2 regions of the Streptomyces sp. NPDC055103 genome follow, and region 1 is predicted to be linked to the other one. Evidence: riboswitches for the same ligand, from Rfam matches in the RefSeq annotation. Region 1 holds a riboswitch; the other holds the start of a gene.
The links. A riboswitch is a leader RNA that binds a small molecule or an ion and turns the genes downstream of it on or off. The one in region 1 is predicted to bind glycine.

Region 1 (4,111 bases):
TGGCTCGGTGCCCTCGACGCTCGCGAGGACGCGGCGGGCGGTGGTGACGACTCCGGTGGCCTCGAACTCGGCGGAGGCGGCGGCGAGGAAGTCGACGGGGTCGTCCTGCCAGTCGGGCTCGAAGAGCCGGACGCGGCCGCCGCTGGCGGGGCCGTCGAGCGGGGTGCGGCCGACGCGGCAGAGTTCGGCGACGGCGGGCGGGGGCAGCGGGACGCCGACCGTGCCGCCGGGGTTCACGGCGATGCCGAGCTGCGGGGGCAGGCCGCGGGCGAAGTCACGGGCGGGGGCGACCGTGTAGGACATGTGAGCACCGACACAGGCGAGGAACTGCTGCTCGGAGCTGAAGACGGGGACGAAGGCCGCGCCGTCGATCTCCATGGTGGCGAGATCCAGGTCGGTGCTGTCGGGGCCGCCGCCGTTGGGCAGGGGCACCCAGACGGGGCTGCGGCCCAGCACCTCGACCAGTCGGCCCCCTGCGGAGGGGTTGCCGAGCGAGGCGTCCAGCACCTCTTCGAGCTCGTTGCCCGGCCACGTCACGTCCACGGTCCCTGTTCCCCTATCTCGCGGGGGCGCGCCCTCCCGCACCGCCCCGCAGCACCCTAACGCCGCCTTGGCACCACTGTGGCCAAAAGCAGGGGGTACGAGCGAGAGGGCGGCTCTCAGGTCACGTCGCGGAATCCGATCCTCCGCAGGGCGTCCGCGGCGTCCCGGTCGAGGATGGTCGCCGAGGCGCAGCCGGGCGGCAGGCTGCCGGACTCGGCGGTCCGCAGGAGCCGCCCGACGGCCCGCCGGTGCCGGGCGAAGGCGTACGCGGAGACACCACGCCCCCGGTCGCGCTGGCCGTCGCGCGCGGTGTCCGGGGCGACGTCGAGCAGGACCAGGTGCAGGGCGCCGCCGCGGCGCCTCGCCTCGCGCGCGAGCCAGCCGCGCACCCAGGACTGGGTGCCGCAGTCGTGCACGATGACGCTGGCGCCGGAGCGCAGGGCGCGGCGCAGCCCGGCGTAGTGCGCGAACCGGACCAGGGGGCGGTAGACCGCGTACGGCAGGAGGCGCGGCATGCGGGCTTCCCAGCGCTCGCGGGCGTCCTGGGAGTCGATGCCCCGGCCGTCGGCGGCGCGCTTCATGAGGGTGGACTTGCCGCTGCCGGGCAGCCCGGAGACGACGACGAGGTCGCCGGCGGCGAAGGTGAGGACACGGGGCCCCCGGCCGCCGCGCTCGCGCAGGTCCCGCAGGATCCGGCCGCGGCGGCCCGTTCTGCTCCTGGTCCGGGCTCGGGCACGCTGGGACGGTATGCCGGTACCCGGCGCGTATGCGCCGGTGTGCTGGATCCTCATCGCTGCTCCCCCTGCCGGGCCTCGGGAGACCCTTGCCCATAAAGTGTAAAGAAGCGGTAATGAGATACAAGTGATGTGCCACGCGGAGCCCGCGTGCAATGATGTGCGCGCCAGGCGCGCTCAGTCGCCATACAACCTCATACCGGCCGCTCGAATCCGCGCGGGAGAGTTCCGGACCGCCCCAGGCGTCCGGACGCCGAAGGAGCAAGACCCTCCCTTGAATCTCTCAGGCCCCGTACCGCGTGGATGAGGCAGATCTGAAAAGCGGGACACCCTGCCGTGTCCCCACCCAAGGTGCAAGCCGACCTCTCGGTGACGAGATGCTCTCGGTGAACCTCTCAGGTTCCATGACAGATGGGGAGGACGTCCTCGCCCGTCATGTGTTTCGTCACCGAACCGCCCTTGGGATCCGGGAGCCACCCCATGAGCACTGCCCCCCGTCTGACCGCCCTCGACGCACTGCATCGTTCGCTGGGCGCGACCATGACCGACTTCGCGGGCTGGGACATGCCGCTGCGTTACGCCAGCGAGCGGGACGAGCACATCGCCGTCCGCACCAAGGCCGGCCTCTTCGACCTCTCCCACATGGGTGAGATCACGGTCACGGGTCCGCAGGCCGTCGAGCTCCTCGACCACGCCCTCGTGGGCAACATCTCCACGGTGGGCGTGGGCCGCGCCCGCTACACGATGATCTGCCAGGAGGACGGCGGCATCCTCGACGACCTGATCGTGTACCGGCTCCAGGAGCAGGAGTACATGGTCGTCGCCAACGCCTCCAACGCGCAGGTCGTCCTGGACGCGCTGACCGAGCGCGCGGCCGGCTTCGACGCCGAGGTCCGCGACGACCGCGACGCGTACGCCCTGATCGCGATCCAGGGCCCGGAGTCCCCCGGCATCCTGAAGTCGCTCACCGACGCCGACCTGGACGGGCTGAAGTACTACGCCGGTCTGCCCGGCACGGTCGCGGGCGTGCCCGCGCTGATCGCCCGTACCGGCTACACCGGCGAGGACGGCTTCGAGCTGTTCCTGAAGCCCGAGCACGCCGAGGGCGTCTGGAAGGCGCTGACCGAGGCGGGCGCCCCGGTCGGCCTGATCCCCTGCGGTCTGTCCTGCCGTGACACGCTCCGCCTTGAGGCGGGCATGCCGCTGTACGGCCACGAGCTGACCACCGCCCTCACCCCCTTCGACGCCGGTCTCGGCCGGGTCGTCAAGTTCGAGAAGACGACCAACGACGGTCGCTTCGTCGGCCGCGAGGCGCTCGAGAAGGCCGCCGAGCGCGCCGAGACCGCCCCGCCGCGCAAGCTCGTCGGCCTGGTCGCCGAGGGCCGCCGGGTCCCGCGCGCCGGGATGTCCGTCGTCGCCGGCGGCGAGGTCATCGGCGAGGTCACCTCCGGCGCGCCGTCGCCGACCCTCGGAAAGCCGATTGCCATGGCGTACGTCGACGCGGCGCACGCCACGCCCGGCACCGAGGGTGTAGGGGTGGACATCCGTGGCACCCACGAGCCGTACGAGGTCGTGGCGCTGCCGTTCTACAAGCGCCAGAAGTAGCGCGGCAAGCGTCCCGAGTGACGCAGTCGTCCCACCCCGGGTCTCAGCCCGCGAGACCCACGTCCATCAGTACTCCCCCGATCCAGGAGAATCAGGTCATGAGCAACCCCCAGCAGCTGCGCTACACCAAGGAGCACGAGTGGCTGTCGGCCGCCGAGGACGGCGTCGCGACGGTCGGCATCACGGAGTTCGCGGCCAACGCGCTCGGTGACGTCGTCTACGCCCAGCTCCCCGAGGTCGGCTCGACCGTCACCGCGGGCGAGACCTGCGGTGAGCTGGAGTCGACGAAGTCCGTGAGCGACCTGTACTCCCCCGTCACGGGTGAGGTCGTCGCCGCCAACGAGGACGTGGTGAACGACCCGTCCCTGGTGAACACGGCTCCGTTCGAGGGTGGCTGGCTGTTCAAGGTACGTGTCGCGGGCGAGCCGGACGAGCTGCTCTCCGCCGACGAGTACACCGCGTTCTCCGCCGGCTGAGACCGGGCCCGAGACCCCTAGGGATCGATTCATGTCGCTTCTGAACACTCCCCTCCACGAGCTGGACCCCGACGTCGCCGCCGCCGTCGACGCCGAGCTCCTTCGTCAGCAGTCCACCCTCGAGATGATCGCCTCGGAGAACTTCGCTCCGGTCGCGGTCATGGAGGCCCAGGGCTCCGTCCTCACCAACAAGTACGCCGAGGGCTACCCGGGCCGCCGCTACTACGGCGGCTGCGAGCACGTCGACGTGGCCGAGCAGATCGCGATCGACCGGGTCAAGGACCTGTTCGGCGCCGAGTACGCCAACGTCCAGCCGCACTCCGGCGCCTCCGCGAACCAGGCCGCCCTCTTCGCGATCGCCCAGCCGGGCGACACGATCCTGGGTCTGGACCTGGCGCACGGCGGCCACCTCACCCACGGCATGCGCCTGAACTTCTCCGGCAAGCAGTTCAACGTGGTCGCGTACCACGTGGACGAGGCCGGTCTGGTCGACATGGCCGAGGTCGAGCGCCTCGCCAAGGAGCACCGCCCGAAGGTCATCATCGCGGGCTGGTCCGCCTACCCGCGTCAGCTGGACTTCGCGGAGTTCCGCCGGATCGCCGACGAGGTCGAAGCGTTCCTGTGGGTCGACATGGCCCACTTCGCGGGTCTGGTCGCGGCCGGTCTGCACCCGAACCCGGTCCCGTACGCGGACGTGGTGACCTCCACCACGCACAAGACGCTCGGCGGCCCGCGCGGCGGCATCATCCTCGC
Region 2 (4,111 bases), on a different contig from region 1:
TAGTTCGCCGCGAGCACGGCGACCTGCGTGGCGCGCTTGAGGCCCTCGCCGCCCATCAGGCGCACGTACGACCAGGAGATCGGCAGGATGCCGGCGGAGCCCCACGGGGCCGCCGAGATCGGGCCGACGCCGGTCTCCGGGCCCGCGGCGGGCTGGAGCGGGTGGTTCGGCAGGTACGGGGCGAGGTGCGCACGCACACCGACCGGACCGACACCGGGGCCACCGCCGCCGTGCGGGATGCAGAAGGTCTTGTGCAGGTTGAGGTGCGAGACGTCGCCACCGAACTTGCCCGGCTTGGCGAGACCGACCAGCGCGTTGAGGTTGGCACCGTCGACGTACACCTGACCGCCGGCCTCGTGGACCTCGGCGCAGATGTCGGCGACGTGCTCCTCGAAGACGCCGTGCGTGGACGGGTAGGTGATCATCAGCACGGACAGCTCGTCGCGGTACTGCTCGATCTTGGCGCGCAGGTCCACGACGTCGACCTCGCCGTCGTCGGCGGTCTTGACGACGACGACCTTCATGCCGGCCATCACCGCGGAGGCGGCGTTGGTGCCGTGCGCGGAGGACGGGATGAGGCAGACGGTGCGCTGGAGGTCGCCGTTGGCGCGGTGGTAGGCGCGGACGGCCAGCAGACCGGCCAGCTCGCCCTGCGAACCGGCGTTGGGCTGGATCGACACCTTGTCGTATCCGGTGACCTCGGCAAGGCGCTCCTCCAGCTCGGTGATGAGCGTGAGGTAGCCCTGCGCCTGCTCGATCGGGGCGAAGGGGTGGATCTGGCCGAACTCGGGCCAGGTCACCGGCTCCATCTCGGTGGTCGCGTTCAGCTTCATCGTGCAGGAGCCGAGCGGGATCATGCCGCGGTCGAGCGCGTAGTCACGGTCCGCCAGCTTGCGCAGGTAGCGCAGCATCGAGGTCTCGGAGCGGTGCGCGTGGAAGACCGGGTGGGTCAGGTACGCGTCGGAGCGCAGCAGCCCGGCGGGCAGCGTGTCCTCGGCGACGGCGTCCAGGGCCTCGACGTCGCCGTCGACCCCGAAGGCTCCCCAGACGGCGGCGATCTGCTCGCGCCCGGTGGTCTCGTCGCAGGAGATCGAGACGAGATCGGCGTCGACGCGGTAGAGGTTCACGCCGGCCTCACGGGCGGCGGCCACGACCTCGTCGGCCTTGCCGGGGACGCGGACGGTGAGGGTGTCGAAGTACGAACCGTGTACGACCTCGACGCCACCGGCGGTGAGACCCGCGGCGAGGATCGTGGCGTACCGGTGGGTCCGCTGCGCGATCCCCTTCAGCCCGTCCGGCCCGTGGTAGACGGCGTACATCCCGGCCATGACGGCGAGCAGCACCTGAGCGGTACAGATGTTGCTGGTGGCCTTCTCGCGGCGGATGTGCTGCTCGCGGGTCTGCAGGGCGAGGCGGTACGCGCGGTTGCCGTCGGCGTCGACGGAAACACCTACCAGTCGACCCGGCAGGGAGCGGGCGTGCTTGTCCTGGACGGCCATGTAGCCGGCGTGCGGACCGCCGAAGCCCATCGGCACACCGAAGCGCTGCGTCGTACCGACGGCGATGTCCGCGCCCAGCTCGCCGGGCGAGGTGAGCAGGGTCAGCGCGAGCAGGTCGGCGGCGACGGTGACGATGGCACCGAGCTCGTGGGCCTGGTCGATGACGGCCTTGATGTCCCGCACGGCGCCGGAGGCACCCGGGTACTGCAGGAGCACACCGAAGACACCGCGCTCGGCGATCTCGGCGGGGATCCCCTGGCTCAGATCCGCGACGACGACCTCGACCCCGGTCGGCTCGGCGCGGGTCTCGATGACGGCGATCGTCTGCGGCAGGGCGTCGGCGTCGATGAGGAAGACACCGTTCTTGACCTTGCCGACGCGCCGGGCGAGGGACATGGCCTCGGCGGCGGCGGTGCCCTCGTCGAGGAGGGAGGCGCCGGAGGTGGGCAGACCGGTCAGGTCGGCGACCATGGTCTGGAAGTTGAGGAGCGCCTCGAGGCGGCCCTGCGAGATCTCGGGCTGGTACGGCGTGTACGCGGTGTACCAGGCGGGGTTCTCCATCACGTTCCGGAGGATCACCGGAGGCGTGAAGGTGCCGTAGTACCCGAGGCCGATCATCGGGGCGAGGACCTGGTTGCGGTCGGCGAGGGTGCGGAGCTCGGCGAGCACCTGGGCCTCGGTGCGCGCGGCCGGCAGACCGAGCGCCTCGGCGTTCTTGATCACGTCCGGCACCGCGGCGGCGGTGAGCTCGTCGAGGGAGCCGTATCCGACCTGGGCGAGCATCTTGGCCCGCGCCTCGGCGTCGGGTCCGATGTGCCGCTGCTCGAACGGGATGCCCTGCTCGAGTTCGGAGAGCGGAATGCGGTTGGCGGTCATGTACGGAGGCCTCCTGGTCGTCACGACCTGCGAGGGGCACCACGGCGCGGGTACCCGGACGGCCTCCCCCTCTGTCATCTCAACCTGAGAGTTTCACCGGCACGCCTCGCGGCACGCCGGCTTTCACCGTCGGTGAGAGCGCATGCCGTCGGACACCGCTCTGCTTTCCAGAGTGACCTCGTCCGCGCGGTACAGGGGCCTGAGAGATTCCGGGGAGGATTTGCTCCTTCGGCGCCCTCCGGAAGATTTCTCCGGGGGACTCTCCCGCACAGGGTCGACAGCCACAGCCAGCCTACCAGCGAGGTTGCGACTCCCATCGCTCAAGTGGCCGCCATCCCAGTTGTGCACTTTCGTAGGGGTGTAGAGCAGTTGCGACCAGTTGGAGGGACCGTGCAGACCGACATCGATCCGCGCAGCCTGATCGGCCGCAAGGCGTTCGACCGGAACGGAAACAAGATCGGAACCGTGGACGAGGTGTACCTGGACGACGCGACCGGCATCCCGGAATGGGCGGCTGTCCGCACCGGCCTGTTCAGCCGGGACGCCTTCGTCCCCCTGGAACCGAGCGACCTGCTCGAAGACGGCCTCCACATCCCGTTCGAGCGGGCACTCATCAAGGACGCCCCCGACTTCGGCGTGGGCCGCCACCTCTCCCCGGAGCAGGAACTCCAGCTCTACCGCCACTACAGCCTCACGCTTCCGCCACCGCCCCAGACCCCCCAGGACACCGACTTCGGCCACCTGGCAGGCCAGGACGGCCCCTGACCCCCGCCGGCACAGCCGACACAAGTCCAGGGGCCCCGTCCAGCCACGTCCGGCCGCCCTCAACCCAGCCGAGGCACCCACCGGCCGACCCACGGACGAAGGTCCGTCAGGCCCGCCCTGAACCCAAGCCGAGGCAAAGCACCGACCCGCCGACACAAGGACGAGGGTCCGTCCGGCCCGCTCTCAACCCAGCAGAGCCAAAGCACCGACCAGCCGGCCCAAGGACGAAGGTCCGTCCGGCCACCTCCGGCCCGCCCTCAACCCGACCATGGCGATGCACCGCCCCGCTGACACAAGCGGCGCACGCCGCGCCCCACCTGACAGCAACCACGGACGAAGCCGGCCCCACCCCACCCCACCCCACCCCACCCCACCCGGGCGGGGTGGGGCTGAGGACGCGGCGAGTCCGGCGGCGTCAGCCGCCGGCGGGCACCGGACGGCCGTGCCAAGCCGCAGCGGCCGACGGCGCGGAGGGGAGACACTGCGGGAAGACCCGCACCTCTGCCCACCCAGCTGCACGGGTGGTGCGGGTGGGAACCCCAGCCCGGCCGAGGGCCGGGCGCACCCCCACACCCACCCAGCACCCCCACCCCGCACCGCCTCCCACACCGCCCCCTCACGTCCCCGCCCGGCACTCCCCCCGCACCAGCGGCAACGGCTCCGAAGGCTCCAGCTCCGGATCGTCGACCAAGAACGTCCGCACCCGCCCCGGTGCCGACCACGGCTCCTCGAACCGCACCGTGACCCGCCCGACGCCGCTCCCCTGCACCCACCCCGCCCCGTGCACCGCGTGCCGCACATCGTGCCCGGGCGCCCACCGCCGCTCGACGGCGACGGACCCCCCGGACTCGCCCTCGTCCGCCACAACACCACCGGCACCACCGGCACCGGCATCCCCACCGCCCCCGGGACCCACACCGCCCCCCGCCGACTCCTCCGCCACCGCGGCCCGCTCTTCCTCCTCAGCCTGA

Region 2: another riboswitch for glycine. It lies ahead of gcvP (aminomethyl-transferring glycine dehydrogenase); the one in region 1 lies ahead of gcvT (glycine cleavage system aminomethyltransferase GcvT).

Annotation. Positions count from the first base shown of each region.
Region 1 covers NZ_JBSGTX010000126.1:4,472-8,582, forward strand. The annotation lists gene ACWFR1_RS39230 (enhanced serine sensitivity protein SseB) at 1-543, opposite strand, end outside; gene ACWFR1_RS39235 (AAA family ATPase) at 660-1,334, opposite strand; glycine riboswitch at 1,486-1,585, shown strand; glycine riboswitch at 1,587-1,698, shown strand; gene gcvT (glycine cleavage system aminomethyltransferase GcvT) at 1,758-2,882, shown strand; gene gcvH (glycine cleavage system protein GcvH) at 2,981-3,358, shown strand; gene glyA (serine hydroxymethyltransferase) at 3,390-4,111, shown strand, end outside.
Region 2 covers NZ_JBSGTX010000028.1:10,488-14,598, reverse strand. The annotation lists gene gcvP (aminomethyl-transferring glycine dehydrogenase) at 1-2,375, opposite strand, end outside; glycine riboswitch at 2,553-2,652, opposite strand; gene ACWFR1_RS19115 (PRC-barrel domain-containing protein) at 2,766-3,140, shown strand; gene ACWFR1_RS19110 (DNA polymerase IV) at 3,757-4,111, opposite strand, start outside.